Regions from separate parts of the Devosia sp. SL43 genome, predicted to be linked through region 1. Evidence: predicted binding sites of a transcription regulator. Region 1 holds the regulator's gene; the other holds the start of a gene.
What was found. Region 1 encodes LexA, which represses DNA repair genes until DNA is damaged. Its sites were predicted from a motif close to TGTTCNNNNTGTGTTCNG; they were not measured.

Region 1 (7,666 bases):
GCATTGTCGTCGTATTCCCCAATATGACGGGCACACAAATGCCCGCGAGCCGGAACCCGGCTTCTCATCCAAATCTGTGTTGACGCTTCACCAACCGGGCCCGTGTGGCGGACCCAAAATCTTGCCTGTGCCCCGATGCGCGCCGGTCTAAATGCCAGCGCTCCTACCGAGGACTTGCCCACAACAGGGAGTGCTGGGGGCCGTCGAAAACACTCTGCCGATTCAAACGACGCGTCAACGCCAGAAATCACAAGGTCTAGTGGTAGGGGTGCTCGTCACGACAACCACTAGTAGGCCTAATATGTGGATTACGGGGACAAACTGCAAGGAAAACGCGGTGTTGCGAGGCGCGATTTATGTGCCTTGAGCCGGTGCGTGAAGTGGCGATATGTGAGCCGAGAAAGTGCCGCTAAGGCCACGGGAATCCTTGATGATCGCCTGTTGCCGATGCGCCTTAACGGGGTGGTAACCATGGTCGCAGATGACAGAATCGCGACGGTCAGGGGGTGTCAAGCGAAGAAATTTTGGCAAGATAGTGGCACCTGTGGGTTTGACCACTAGCGCTAGTACTAGCGCCATAGGCGCATCGTGCCACGCCCTCGTGGTTCGAGGCTCGCAAGAGCTCGCACCTCACCATGAGGACTACTAGTATACCGAGTTAAGAACAGCCCTCATGGTGAGGTGCGCTTCTTCAGCGCCTCGAACCACGAGGGCGTGGCACTAGTCGATGGCGCGCATACCCCGGCGCTGCCCGAGCCACACCCAGAGTGCGATGGGCAACATGGCCAAGCCGGCCCAGCCATAGGCTGGCAGGATACCGAGCCAATCGGCAACAAATCCGAACATCAGCGTGGCGGCGATACCCGCCACATTCTGGGCGACCACCAGCGCTGACGTGGTCGTCGCCCGGCTGCGGCCATCCATGATGCGGTGGAAACGGGCTTCAGCCAGGACGGCTACAGGGGCGATAGCGACATAGGCCAGTTCGAGCAGCAGCACATACCACGGGTTGTCGCCGAGCGAGGCCGCGACCAGCAAGGCGCCGCCCAGCAGCGGCAAGGCCCAGGCGAGCCACGGGCGGCCGGACAGGCGGTGTGCCCAGACGCTGGCTGCCGCGTAGAGCAGTTCCACCGCACCGCCCAACACGCCCCACAGCCAGATCGGCACTGCCACGGCCAAATAGTAGAGCTGGTCGAATTCCTCCAGCAGCTCGAAGGTGATGAGGCCGACGGCCATATAGACCGTGACGAAGCGCAGGTCGGCGTGGCGCCGAAACTCGCCGATAGCGTCGGCAAAGTGAGAGAGATAGGTGGTGGGGGTTTCGCCGTCGTCTGCCGCGTAAGTTCGGCGATTGTCGTGCAGGCCGATCGCGAGGCCCGCGCCCAGCAGCAAAGGCGGAATGGAAAGCCAGATGGCCCAATCCATATTGAAGTGGGCGACGAGGCCGCCGAACAATGTGCCGGCACCGATGCCAATGCCCTCCGCCGCCGCGTCGCGCCCCAGGATATTGTCGAACTCGTCACTCCGGCCGGCTTCGGCGAGTCGCTCATAGAGCAGGGCCTCACGCGTCCCTGACTGCAGGGCCTGACCGGCGCTCCAGAACAGGAAGCCCAGGCCATAGAGCCAGAAATTGCCATTGGCGACGCCCCAGCAGACAAAGGTCAACGCCTTGAGGAGCGGCGCGATGACCAGCAGCACGCGTCGGTCGAAATGGTCGGACAGTGCGCCGGAGGGCATTTCGAGCACGATGGCCGACGCCGACCAGAAGGCCAGCAGCATGCCGATCTCGGCAATCGATATGCCCTTGAGCTCGAACAAGGCCGTGTAGATGGCGTAGGCCAGCATGAAGTCGAAGAGGAACACATAGGCGTAGTAGGTGCCGAGGAACCGCCGCATCGCCATCAGAACAGCTCGTCGAGCGCGCAATAGTAGCGGTAGCGGTCTTCGTCCCAGGCTGCGCCGTAGATTGCCAGGAACGGGGCGACATGCTCCTGGCCGCAATTCCAGATGATGCTGCGGCAGGCAATGGCTAGGTCCTGCCAGCGATCGGCAACGCCCAGCCGGCCGCAGTCGATGATCCCGGTGAGGTTAGCGCCATCGGCCATAAGATTGGGCAGGCTGGCATCGCCATGGCAGACGACGAGGTCTTCGGCGGCGGGTCGGTGTGCCAGCAGCCAGTCGAGCACGGCCGTTGCGGTCCAGCCGTCGAAGGCGTCGTCGAAATCGGTTTCGTCCACGAGCCCGGCAGCGACATTGGCAGCGCCGGCTGCAAGTTTGGCATCGAGGGCGTGATCGAAGGGGCAGGTGGCGATGTCGAGGTCGTGCAGGGCGCGAAGGCCGCTCGCCAAGGCTAGGATCAGATCATCGGGCCGGTCCGACAATTGACTGAGGTCGCTGCCGGGCAGGGCGCTCATCAGCAACCAGTGGCAGCCATCCGCATCAAAGGCCTCGCGAACACGGGGCGCCTTGATGGTCGTGGCGGTGGCCAGCCATTGCAGCCGGGCAATGTCGCCGGGCATCTCGCTCAGCAGGTGGATTGGTGCAATCTTGAGAAACACCCGATCGTCACCCTTGTCGGCGCGCCAGACGGTCGCATCGGAGCGGCCGAGCGTGACCTGATGCCAGGACCAGTCCGCCAGATGCGCCAGCCGGGCTGGCAACATAGGGGCGAGGCGAACGATGGAATCGGTCCCCATCAAACTATTTCCCCTCAAGAAGGGCCAAGCAGAGCATGCATCATCCGTTGTGCGCCGGCCGGGTCTTCGATCACAGGCGTCAGGTCCGTCACCTGGTCCAATGAGCCGACAATGGGGAGGGCTTTGAGGAAGGGATCCTCGATTGGTCTTGCCGTCGCCGCGCCGATCTCGTCCACGTTGATCGTCGCGAAGGGACGCTCGTGATACGGCCCAATGACCGGCTCAAACACATCACCGATGCCGTCGGCCCGCTGGCGGTTCGCCAAGGCGAGGTAAGCGGCGGCCAGGGCCTCGCCGCGCTCCTGCCAGTCGGGCGCCACCAGGACGCGTTCCAGCAGGGGCGACAGGGTCGTCGCAATGGGCAGCCTGGCGAATGCGCTGCCAAACCATTTGGGGTAGGGCGCATAGCGACGATCAAGCAGAAAGCCCATGCGCATCACATCACGCACCAGGCGGGCCGCGATGACGCGGGAGCCGATTTCATCTCCCACCATGCCCGTGCGGCCCACGAAGGCCTGCTCTTCGCCGATGCGGCGCCACTGGCAGGCGATCTTGTACAGCCAGATGTCGCGGGGAAAGTAGGACAGGGCCGAACGGACCTTGCCGAGGCGGTCGCCATCGTCATGAAAGACGGCACCCGCCGTGAAGCCGAGAAGGCGTTGCTCGGACAGGCCGAGCCATTGCAGCGGCGTGATCGAATCCACGGACTCAAGGGCCAGACCCCCGGCAAGGCGCGCCTCGATGGTGTGAATTTCGAGGCCGTGCTCTACCGCGCCTGCGGCCCAGCGTCCGCTGGCCGCGGGATGGGGCCGACTGCGCCATTGGATCGGCTCGCCCATAAACTGCCTGGGCGCCTCGGTGGTGAAAGCATCGACCAAGCGATGGGCATGCACATCGAAGTCATCCTGCGAGAGGAAGAGATGCACCCGGGCGCCCCAATTGTGGTCCTGTGACATCTCGTCGTCAAAGCCGAGGAGCTCTGAACCGTAGCCGATCAGCGCGGCCGCATGCTGGAGGTTAGGGGCAGCTGCGTCGAGCCATGGGCAGACGACATCGACGTAGAAGTGGCGCGACAGCTCGATACCCTGCATCATTGCCTCCCAGGTGCGTGTTGCCTTGTCGCAGACTTGACCGTACCGGCCAAGGTCATGGGGCGACTGAGATTGCAGGCATGATTTCCGGATCACACCATCCCGGCGGCCCTATGCTGACGGGAGCGACCATGCTAAACCGCCTCAACTCGAATATCTCGACGGCGGAATCGACAATTGGCCAAATCCGGTATCACCCAGTTCCTCACTGAAATCTTCTCCTGGTGGAGCGGGCAGACCTGGGGGACGCGGCTGTGGATCTGGCGCTTCGGCGACTATGTCGGCAGCGACGAGTTCGGCAACAAATACTACCAGGATCGCAAGGCCGACCGGCGCTATGTGACCTATGCCGGCTATGCCGATGCCTCGACCATTGGCGCGGGCTGGCACGGCTGGATGCACCACCGCACGGACGTCGTTCCCAGCCAGGCCAAGTATGTCGCCAAGGCTTGGGAAAAGCCGCATGAGGCCAACTTGACCGGTACGGCCGCCGCCTATCGCCCGGAAGGCAGCCTGCTCAAATCCGGCGAGCGCCCGCGCGTGACCGGCGATTACGACGCCTGGTCGCCGGAATAAGGACGGCGCCTTGCGCCGCATCGCCCCGTTTTCAATGCTGAAGGGCCTGGCGCTGTCGGCAGCGCTGGCGGTGTCTGGCCTTGTCGTTCCCATTATGGCGCAGCCGATCGCCAACCCGGTGGCGACCTTTGCCGGCCTCGACAAGATCACCGGCCGCATCACCCGCTTCGATGTCTATATCGATGAGACGGTGCTGTTCGGCGCGCTCGAGATCACGCCACGGGCCTGCTACAGCCGCCCGCCAACCGAGACCCAGCGTGTGTCGGCCTTTCTTGAAGTCGACCAGCGCAGCCTGACCGGCACATCCAGGCGCATCTTCACCGGCTGGATGTTCGCCGACAGCCCGGCGCTGAATGCGGTCGACCATGCCGTCTATGATGTGTGGCTGATCGAGTGCAAGGTCAGTTCAGACGTGCCGCCACCGGATGCGCGGGACTAGGCAAACAAAAAGGCCACGCTGGTGCGTGGCCTTGCCTTTCTACATCAATATTTGCGCAGCAACCCGACCAGCCGACCCTGGACCTTGACCCGATCAGGCGGGAAGATGCGGGTTTCGTAGGCCGGGTTGGCGGCTTCGAGGGCAACCGTATTGCCCTTGCGGCGCAGGCGCTTGAGGGTGGCTTCCTCATCATCCACGAGAGCGACGATGATCTCGCCGGTCGAGGCAGCGTCCTGCTTCTTGATGAGCACGGTGTCGCCATCGAAGATGCCGGCGTCGATCATCGAGTCGCCGCGCACTTCGAGCGCATAATGTTCGCCTGATCCCAGCATTTCGGGTGGGACCATGATGGTGTGCGAATGGGTCTGGATGGCCTCGATCGGCGTACCGGCCGCGATGCGGCCCATGACCGGAATGGCGATCGGACGGGCATAGTCGTCCATGGATGTCACGCGGGATGGCGGTGACGCCACCTTGCCCAGATTGCCTTCGATCACCGATGGCTCGAAGCGCGCCTTGCGGCCGCCGAGCGACGGGTTCATCGAGTCCGGCAGCTTCACCACTTCGAGGGCTCGCGCCCGATTGGGCAGGCGTCGGATGAAGCCGCGTTCTTCCAGCGCCGTGATAAGCCGGTGAATGCCCGACTTGGACGCCAGATCGAGCGCATCCTTCATCTCGTCGAACGATGGCGGGATGCCGCTTTCCTTCATCCGTTCGTGGATGAACATCAGCAGCTCGTGTTGTTTGCGCGTTAGCATGGGCCCCTCGGGGAGAGAATCGGAACGTAGGCAGAACAGTTATACTTGTTCTAGTTATGTTCTGCAATATCCCAAGAAACACCGCGTAGTAGATGCCGCCGATATCAGAAGGCGTCGATGGGGCGGGCTTCGACGATCGTTCCGGCGGCCTGGCCGGGATCGTTTTCCGGCTGGACGATCAGCATGTCGGCATGGGCTAGGGACGAGGTGTGGCCGCTATCGGTCTGGGAGATGGGCTGCAGCTCGGGGCCCGAGGGCGTGTGGACGAGCTGGGCGCGCATGAAGTGGCGGCGGGCGGTGTTGGGCGGCGTCGGGCTGGCCAGCGGCAACTGCCAGGCTTGCGGTTCGGCATGGCCCAGCCAGTGCCGCAAAGCCGGCTTGATGAAGACATGGGCGGTGACAAGGGCCGAGACGGGATTGCCCGGCAGGCCGAAGATCAGCGTCTTGCCGCGGGTGCCGAACATCAGCGGTTTGCCCGGGCGCATGTTGATGCGCCAGAAATCGACGCCGACTCCCAGTTCGACGAGCAGCTGCTGGACGATGTCGTGATCGCCGACGCTGGCGCCACCGGTGGTGATGACGATGTCGGGCTCGGTGGCGAAGATGGCGGTCAACTTGGCGCGGAGGTGATCGCGGTCGTCGCGGGCAATGCCATGGTCGACGATCTCTTCCGCATAGGGGGCGAGGAGCGGCGCGAGGCCGATGCTGTTGGAGGCGACGATCTGGTCGGGGCCGAGGGGGGAGCCGGGGAGCACGAGTTCGTCGCCGGTGGCCAGGATGGCGATGCGCGGCCGCCGGGCGACGGTGAGGTGGGCGGCATTGGCGGCGGCGGCCACGGCGATCTGCATGGGGGTGAGGCGGGTGCCGGCAGCGAGCAGTTCCTGACCGGTAGCGAAGTCGTTACCCCTAGGGCGGACGCTGTGGCCAAGGCGGGCAGGGGCGGTGAAGCTGACGAAGCCGTCGGCGGCGCGGGCTTCTTCCTGCATGATCACGGTATCGGAGCCGGTTGGCAGCGGCGCGCCGGTGAAGATGCGGACGGCCAGGCCGGGCTCGACGGTGCCCTCGAAGCCCATGCCGGCTTGCGAGGTGCCGATGACGGCGAGGCGGTGCCCGTCCACCACATCGGCGGCGCGCATGGCGTAGCCGTCCATGGCGCTGGCATTGAAGGGGGGCTGGTCGTGGGTGGCTATGACGGGCTCGAGCAGGACGCGGCCGATGGCTTCGGTCAGCGGTACTGTCTCCGCCTGCGACGTCGGCACTCGGTCAAGAATGGCGGCGATGGCGTCGTCGACCGGGAGCAGGCTCATGCGCGGACGAAGTCGCCAGACTTGCCGCCGGATTTTTCCAGCAGGCAGATGTCGGTCACCACCATGGCGCGGTCGATGGCCTTGGCCATGTCGTAGAGCGTGAGCGCAGCCGTGGAGGCAGCGACGAGCGCTTCCATCTCGACGCCGGTCTGGCCTGTGGTTTCGGCGGTGGCGTGTATCAGGATCGCCTCGGTGCCATCCGCTTCGATCTCGACGCTGACCTTGGTCAGGGGGATGGGATGGCAGAGCGGGATCAGGTCGGATGTCTTCTTGGCGGCCATGATGCCGGCGATGCGGGCCACAGCAAGAGCGTCGCCCTTCTTGAGGCCGCCGGCCATGATGGTGGCGACGGTTTCGGGCCGGGCGACGATGCGGGCCTGGGCCACCGCGCGGCGACGCGTAACCGCCTTGTCACCGATATCGACGATATGGGCTTCGCCCTTGGCGTTGAGATGGGTCAGGCCTGCGGCCATCAGCGGACGGCCTGCGGGGCGCCCATCAACAGGGCGCGGGTAGCGGCTGTGACGTCCTCCTGGCGCATCAGGCTTTCGCCGACGAGGAAGGTGCCGATGCCGGCGCGCTGGTCGAGCATCACGACATGGTCATGATTGACGATGCCGCTCTCGCTGACCAGCAGCGTGCTTTTCGGCACGCCTATGGCCAGGTTCACCGAGGTTTCGAGCGTGGTCTCGAAGGTGCGCAGGTTGCGGTTGTTGATGCCGATGAACTCCGCGCCAAGCGCCACGGCGCGATCGAGCTCGGTTTGGTCGTGCACTTCGACCAGCGCGTCCATCTTCCA
Region 2 (7,666 bases), 1.1 Mb from region 1:
GTTTGCGGCAGCCGTGGCCGCCTTCGGGCAGAAGCTCAAGGGGTCCGACTATGGCAATGCCATGACCTGGGCTGAGGTTGCCGACCTGGCACGGTCCGGCAAGGGTGAGGACGAAAGCGGCTATCGCGCCGAATTTATCCAGCTGATCAAGACGACGAGCCTGCTGAAGCCGGATGCGGTGGTCGTCCCGGAGGGTGATACGAGCGCGCCCGACCAAGGCTGCATCATGGGCATTACCGGGGAATGCGCGCCGCAGCAATAATCAGTGGGCGGTCCCATCCGCCTCAGTGATGCGAACCGACAGGAGGCGGATAGCCAACCGCCTCCTGTCGTCGTTCATGCCGGCGGCGGAGGGCGAATGGGCGGTCGGAAAGTGAAAGCCAACATCGATTGGCCCGCTGGAGCTGGCCAGTGCCGCCGGCAATATGAAGCGATGCTGCGGTGACGAGGCAGCGTCCAACGTAAGCGTCGCCAGGTCGGTCCCTGCCAATGTCAGGCGCACCGTCTGCACCGGGCTCTCGGTTGTTACGAAAGGCAGCATTTCGAGGTCAAGCAGCAGATCACGGGCGCGCGGACCAGGGTTGAGGCGCAGCACGGCCTCCGGGCCCATCGACCAGGTGCCGGTATCTTGCGGTTCCATCCAACCGCAGCGCCGCAAGGGATAGGTCGGGGAAACGGCCGCAGCGCCGACAAAGGACAGTTGCTCGCCCCAGGCGATGGCTCCGTCGATCGGAAGCGGCCAGCAATCGGTTGTCCGATCAATAAAATAGGCGCGGTACTGGTCATTAACGTGCGGGTTCTTCACGAGCGCCAACACGGTTACCGCAAGCAGACCAATAATCGCGGCCAATGCGTAGCGAACCAGGTCGGCGTGATTGTTTGAGGGTGCTGCCATGGCTTACATCAAGAAGAACGAAGAGCGTATCCAGCCTGTGGTGACCAGCCAGTTTAGCCACAGCAGTGGCGGCAGCACCAATACGGCGATGATCCGGTTGGCCGCGAGCAACCGCGCCAGCCCCACGCTGATCGGCGCGAGCCCGGCAATGAACCGGACCATCGAGCCGACGCCGTTGCCAAGCGAAAGCAGGATAACCAGTACGGAAAACAGTGCGGCGCCCCACAGTCGCCGCCATGCGAGGAACAGGCTGATCGCCAGCCCGAAGATGGCGGCGCCACCCCAGACAGCGATGATCATCGCGTCGGGGTGCAGCACATTTGTCGGGGTTATGGCGGACCAAAGCGCGCGCAACGGATCGCCAATATCCCGACCCCAGGCGCGCTGGATATGGGCGAAAGCCAGGGCGTCCCCCATATGGACATGAAGGTAGACCATGTAGCAAAGGGCACCCACGGGTGCGAGCGCCAGCCCGAGCACTGTGCGGGAATTGGTGATGACAGCCTTTGGTAGGCCGAGCAGGCGACCGCCCGCCGCAAAATGCTGGCGGACCACCTCCAGCAGGATGGCGGGACCCATGAGAATGCCGGTCGTGCGGGTCGCGGACAGGAGGCCGGCGGCCAGCCCTGCGTAAAGAACGTCGCCACGCTGCAGGCGAGCTAACGTTACCACAGTGAGCAGGATGAAGAGGCTCTCGGTGTAGAGTGTCGAGAATATGACCGAGAAAGGCCCGTTGGTCAGCAGGAACGCAAACATCCAGTAGCTGCGGTCGTTGGGGAACAAGGGCCGGCCGAGGAGGATTGCGGCAATGATGAAAGTCGTGGAAACCAGCATGCCGGCGAGAGAAATGGGCAAGCCCGTAAGATAGTGCGTGGCGCCGGCTGCGAGCGGATAGAGCGGAAAGAAGGCCCAGTTGGCGGCGCCGGGGCGAAAGGCGCCGCTCGGCTCCAGATCGTAGCCATGCTCGATGATGTGCTTGTACCACGCGCAGTCCCACACGCAGAGGGCATCGGCATAGGCGATGAGGCCGGAATGCCCGGCTGTATTGGCAAACACTGCGTAGCGGAGAGCCAGGCCAGCGAGGGCCAGGAGAACGACGGCACCCGCGCCGATTAGGCGGCGCGATGTCGCTCGGGTCAGAACCGCATAGTCCACGAACCGCGTCGCCTCAGGTCGGTGGCGAGGTCGTGGTCGGTACGGCCGTAGTTGTGGGTAATGCTGTCGTGGTTGGTACGGCAGTCGTGGTTGGTACCGCAGTCGTGGTTGGCACGGCCGTGGTGGTAGGAACGACGGTAGTTGTAGGCGTGACCGTCGATGTGGGTGTTACGGTAGACGTCGGCGTGACCGTGGATGTCGGTGCAACCGTACTGGTCGGGGTCGTCGTGGTCGTTGGTGTTGCCGTCGTGGCCGGGATGTCCCTAGACGGGCTACCTCCGCCAGTGCCTGAAAGCGACTCCAGGCCAGTAGGGATGTTGTTCGGAAGGCACTCGACCGCGTGCGTTTCGGGATCCGAAATCATCAGCTCAAGGCACTCGAAGAAATGGCGAACTTCGCGGCGGACATTTTCAATTGCCGTTGCCGGAACAACAATAACGGCGGCAATCAAAACGGCTGCTGAGGTGATGCTGACGGCTTTCGCCATTGTGCCAAAGCGACGCCTGCGCGCGGCGGGTACTTGCGTACTCATCACACAAACTCCTACACGAAGTTCCCAATGGGACTTCTACCTGCCGCAGTTACAAACAATCACATCCAAGACTTTGTATCAACACTAAATTAACTCATTCGCAGTCATGCGACGAAGTTGGTAAAAATAACGGATCGACTACACAGATATGGCAGGGCGCTCGACTATGAGCGCCCTGCATTGCGTTCAAACCAGCGGCTTCAAGCCCGCTTCGATGCTGGCGCGGCGCCCTTCGAGGAAAGGGGGCAAAGCCAGGCTTTCCCCAAGCGTTTCCATCGGCTCGTCGGCTGCGAAGCCGGGGACGTCGGTGGCGAGTTCGAACAGGATGCCATTGGGCTCGCGGAAGTAGAGCGAGGTGAAATAGAAGCGCTCCACTTCGCCGCTCGAGCGGATGCCGGCCTTGGTCACCCGTTCGATCCACTGACGCAGGGTATCCTGATCGGGCGTGCGGAAGGCGACGTGGTGGACGCCGCCTGCACCCGGACGCGCCGGGGGCAGGTTCGGATCGACCGCCACATGCAGTTCGGCTGCCGGGCCGCCTGGGCCCATTTCGAAGACATGGGTCTCGGGCGTGTGGCTGGTCATGGCATATTGGCGAACCTTGCGCATGTTCATCACCTGCGTCAGCACGGCCTCGGTGCGATCGAGCCGCGGCACCGACAGAGTGATCGGGCCCAGCCCGATGATCTGCCGTTCTGAGGGCACGGGCGATTTGGCCCAGGGCACGACCGTGTTGGCGGCATCGATCACCATGCGAAAGCGCTGACCCTCAAAGTCCTCGAAATCGAGCGAGAGGTGGCCGTTGCGTTCCTTGATGGCCGACGTGCCGACATTGTGGCTCTGCAGATGGGTCTTCCACCAGTTGAGGCTGTCCTCGCTATCGACACGCAGACCGGTGCGACCCACCGTGTGATTGCCACGCGTTTCGCGCGGTGCGTCGAAGTCGAAGAAGGTCAGGTCAGCGCCCGGCGAGGCTACGCCGTCCCCGTAGAACAGGTGATAGGCGGTGGTGTCGTCCTGGTTGACCGTCTTCTTGATCAGCCGCATGCCCAGGGTCTGGGTGTAGAAGGCGAGGTTCTTCTTGGCTTCTGCGGTCACTGCCGTGAGGTGATGGATGCCTCCGAGTTCGAGCGTCATTTTATGTCTCCTGTAGCGGCGCGGGTTGTTACGCACCGTGTTGAGCAAGATGTAGACAACGCCATCACGTTTGAGGAGCAGGCCAATCGCGACGGACTGATGTCGATTATCGAACGGCGAGCGGCGTCAGGAATGTCAGGACCGAGTTCGGTTCGACGATCAGCTCGCGCAACCGGGCATTGAAGACGGCGCCATAGTCGGCAGAGATGTGGGCTTTGAAGGCGGACTTGTCGCGATAGATTTCGTAGACGACGAACTTGGCGCTGTCGTCCAGCCTCCGGAAGCAATCGAAGGCGATGTTGCCGGGCTCCTGTCGCACTTTGGTTGCGAGGCCGGCGAGAAGTTCGGCCACTGCCTCGCCCTGTAGTGGACGGGCGGTAAATTCGGCGATCAAGGATATTGGGCCCTCGCCCGGCAGATCGTTCAGAATGTCCATCGGTAAAACTCCTCCCGCTATATCGATCACAAAACCACGACACCTGTCATTTTGATATGCGCCGACTCCAGGTTTTGCGCTATCCCTTTCATGAACATAAAGGGAACAACAATGGCCGCGCTCACCCTACGCCGCAAGCTCGCCATTCTGTCGGATGCGGCTAAATATGATGCATCCTGCGCGTCCAGTGGCTCGGAGAAACGTAATAGCGCCGGTACCGGCGGCATCGGCTCGACCGAGGGCAGCGGCATTTGCCACTCCTATGCGCCGGATGGACGGTGCATCAGCCTGCTCAAAATCCTGCTGACCAATTTCTGCGTCTATGACTGCATCTATTGCGTCAACCGGTCGTCGTCCAACGTGGTGCGGGCACGGTTCAGCGTGGAGGAAGTGGTCAAGCTCACCCTCGATTTCTACAAGCGCAATTATATCGAGGGCCTGTTTCTGTCGTCGGGCATCATCCGCTCGCCAGACTATACGATGGAGGAACTGGTTCGCGTGGCGCGCAGCCTGCGCGAAGATCACCTCTTTGCCGGCTATATCCACCTCAAAGTGATCCCCAACGCTGCGCCCGAATTGCTGGCGGAAGCAGGGCGCTGGGCCGACCGGCTCTCGACCAATATCGAAATGCCGACCGATATTGGCCTCGAAACGCTGGCGCCGGAAAAGAAGCCGAGCGAAATCCGTACCGCCATGGCGCGGGTGCGCGGCAAGCTCGACGAAGCGGGGCCCGACAAGAAGGCCAAGGCCAAGCCGGCCAAGTTTGCACCGGCGGGGCAATCGACGCAGATGATCATCGGGGCCGATGCGGCCGACGATGGCGCTGTTCTCCACCGGGCGGCAGGGCTCTACTCGGGCTACAAACTGCGGCGGGTGTATTATTCGGCCTTCTCGCCCATTCCCGACAGCAGTTCCCGCCTGCCGCTCAAGCCGCCGCCGCTGATGCGGGAGCATCGGCTCTATCAAGCCGACTGGCTCATCCGTTTCTATGGCTTCGACGTGCCCGAAGTCATGTCGGGCGGGGAAGGCGGGCTGCTCGATCTCGGCATCGACCCAAAACTGGCCTGGGCGCTGAAGAACCGGGCGCGGTTTCCGGTGAACGTCAATCGGGCCGATCGGGAGATGCTGCTGCGCGTGCCGGGGCTGGGGACGCGAAGCATCGATCGCATTATCGCGACGCGCCGGCACCACAGCCTGGGGCTGGACGATGTGGCCCGGATTGCCGGCTCGATCGACAAGGTTCGCCCCTTCATCGAAGCCGTGGACTGGACGCCGGGCGGGTTGACAGATGACCAGCGGTTGCGGGCCAGGCTGACGCCCCAGCCCGAGCAACTGAGCCTGTTCTAGTGCATACGGTCCGCCTGCAGGCGCTCAACGACTTCGCCGAGTGGCGGAACATAGCACGACAGTTGTTGGCGGCGGGTGTGCCGCCCGACCAGGTGGACTGGCTGGAGCCCGGAGCCGCAGGCGGCTTGTTTGGCGATGTGGCCCTGGTGCAGGGAGATCGTCCGGTCGGTGCCGTGCCGCCCGCCTTCATCGAACTGGCGCAGCAGGCGATCAATCATTCCGAGCCTGAGCGGTTCGGACTGCTCTACCGCTTCCTCTGGCGATTACTGGGTGATCGCGGGCTGATCGAAACGGCTTCCGATTCTGATCTGGTGCGACTGACCCGCATGGCCAGCGCCGTCCGCCGCGACAGCCACAAGATGAAGGCCTTCGTGCGCTTCAAGGCGATCGTGGATGACAGTGGCCTCGAGCGCTACGCCGCCTGGTTCGAGCCCGAACACTATACGCTGGAGGCGACGGCGCCATTCTTCGCGCGGCGCTTCGATGGCATGATCTGGGCCATCGTCACGCCCTATCGCAGCGCCTATTGGGATGGCGAGAGTCTCGCCTTCGGGCCAGGCGGATACAAATCCGACGTGCCGCAGGACGATGCGGTTGAGGCCGACTGGAAGACCTATTTCGGTTCGATCTTCAATCCGGCCCGGCTCAAGGTCGCGATGATGAAGTCGGAAATGCCGATGAAATACTGGCGCAACCTGCCCGAGGCCGAACTCATTGCTCCCCTGATCCGCGGGGCACGAGAGATGGAGGCCGAAATGATCGAACGGGTGGCCACACAACCACCTTCCCGCCATCTGCGGCAGCAGGTCCGTGATGCTGAAGCGGTTGAACAGACTAGCGAAATTTCCAGTTTGCGCGACGCCCGTGCTGCCGTGCTGGGTTGCCAGCGTTGCCCGCTCTACGAGCACGCCACGCAGGCCGTATTCGGCGAAGGGCCGGAGCAGGCTGACGTCATGTTCGTCGGCGAGCAGCCGGGCGATCAGGAGGATCTGGCTGGTAAGCCGTTTGTAGGACCGGCCGGCAAAGTGCTGGATGCGGCTGTACAGAAAGTGGGCATCGATCGCTCCCGTGTCTATGTCACCAACGCCGTCAAACACTTCAAGTTCGAGCCGCGCGGCAAGCGCCGCATTCACCAGCGCCCCGATGGTGGCGAGGTGCAAGCCTGCAAATTCTGGCTCGATCTGGAGATTGGTTTCGTCAAACCCAGGGTGATCGTCGCGCTGGGCGCTACGGCAGCGCAAAGCCTGCTTGGCAAGACCGACACTATCAGCAAGCTGCGCGGCAGGCCAATGACCTTGGACGACGGCACTTTGCTGTTCGTGACCAACCACCCCTCCTACCTGCTGCGCATTCCCGATGCCGAGGGTAAGGCGCGCGAGCAGGCCAAATTCGAGGCTGACCTGGCGCTGGTGCGCGACGCCATTGCGGGCTTGCGCTCAAAGCATTGATCGGGCCGGGGTAGCGGCTTGACAGGCGAACGTGCTAAAACTAGTAAGTGCGTCGCCGGGGAAACCCGCGCGCTCCTTGAAGCGGAGTAGCTCAGTTGGTTAGAGCAGCGGAATCATAATCCGTGTGTCCCCAGTTCAAATCTGGGCTTCGCTACCAATAAAAACCCCCGGGAAACCGGGGGTTTTTTGTTTCTGGGGCTGGTGGGAACCTTGCGGGCTGTTTCTGCGCCGATCGTTTGGCTGCCGCGCTTTCAGAAATGCTCCCCTTGTTGGCTTTGTGACAGGCTTAAGTGAAACGGAGTGATACCGGATTCGTCTCGATCAGGTTCACCCCGGCCTCGCGACAGATGGTCTTGATCGAGGGCAGGGGGCAGAGGTTGGTGATGAAGGTGTTGACCTGCGAGAGATGGGCAATCCGGACCGGTGCGGTGCGTTCGAATTTCGTTGAGTCCGAGACCAGAATGACGTTGCGGGCATTGGCAATGATCGCTTGCGCGACTTTCACTTCGCGGTAATCGAAATCGAGCAGGGCGCCATCGGCGTCAATAGCGGACGCGCCGATCACGGCATAGTCCACCTTGAACTGCTTGATGAAATCGACGGCAGCTTCTCCGACGATGCCGCCATCCGAGGCGCGGACGATGCCGCCCGATATGACCACCTCGAACTGCGGGTAGACCCGCATCTTGTTGGCAACATTGATGTTATTGGTGATC

Region 2: IM737_RS08180 (putative DNA modification/repair radical SAM protein) is a predicted target of LexA. The motif match lies at 4,246-4,263, and genes of this name have one in related genera.

The regions. Positions count from the first base shown of each region.
Region 1 is NZ_CP063401.1:541,531-549,196, reverse strand. It holds gene IM737_RS02705 (vitamin B12-dependent ribonucleotide reductase) at 1-4, opposite strand, end outside; gene IM737_RS02700 (MFS transporter) at 721-1,902, opposite strand; gene IM737_RS02695 (APH(3') family aminoglycoside O-phosphotransferase) at 1,902-2,696, opposite strand; gene IM737_RS02690 (DUF4037 domain-containing protein) at 2,711-3,787, opposite strand; gene IM737_RS02685 (NADH:ubiquinone oxidoreductase subunit NDUFA12) at 3,980-4,363, shown strand; gene IM737_RS02680 (DUF2155 domain-containing protein) at 4,374-4,802, shown strand; gene lexA (transcriptional repressor LexA) at 4,847-5,560, opposite strand; gene IM737_RS20915 (molybdopterin molybdotransferase MoeA) at 5,665-6,867, opposite strand; gene moaC (cyclic pyranopterin monophosphate synthase MoaC) at 6,864-7,340, opposite strand; gene trpC (indole-3-glycerol phosphate synthase TrpC) at 7,340-7,666, opposite strand, start outside.
Region 2 is NZ_CP063401.1:1,661,777-1,669,442, reverse strand. It holds gene IM737_RS08210 (vWA domain-containing protein) at 1-262, shown strand, start outside; gene IM737_RS08205 (hypothetical protein) at 263-850, opposite strand; gene IM737_RS08200 (mannosyltransferase family protein) at 899-2,050, opposite strand; gene IM737_RS08195 (hypothetical protein) at 2,083-2,670, shown strand; gene IM737_RS08190 (ring-cleaving dioxygenase) at 2,769-3,719, opposite strand; gene IM737_RS08185 (putative quinol monooxygenase) at 3,826-4,155, opposite strand; gene IM737_RS08180 (putative DNA modification/repair radical SAM protein) at 4,267-5,502, shown strand; gene IM737_RS08175 (UdgX family uracil-DNA binding protein) at 5,502-6,950, shown strand; tRNA gene IM737_RS08170 (tRNA-Met) at 7,031-7,107, shown strand; gene IM737_RS08165 (DeoR/GlpR family DNA-binding transcription regulator) at 7,237-7,666, opposite strand, start outside.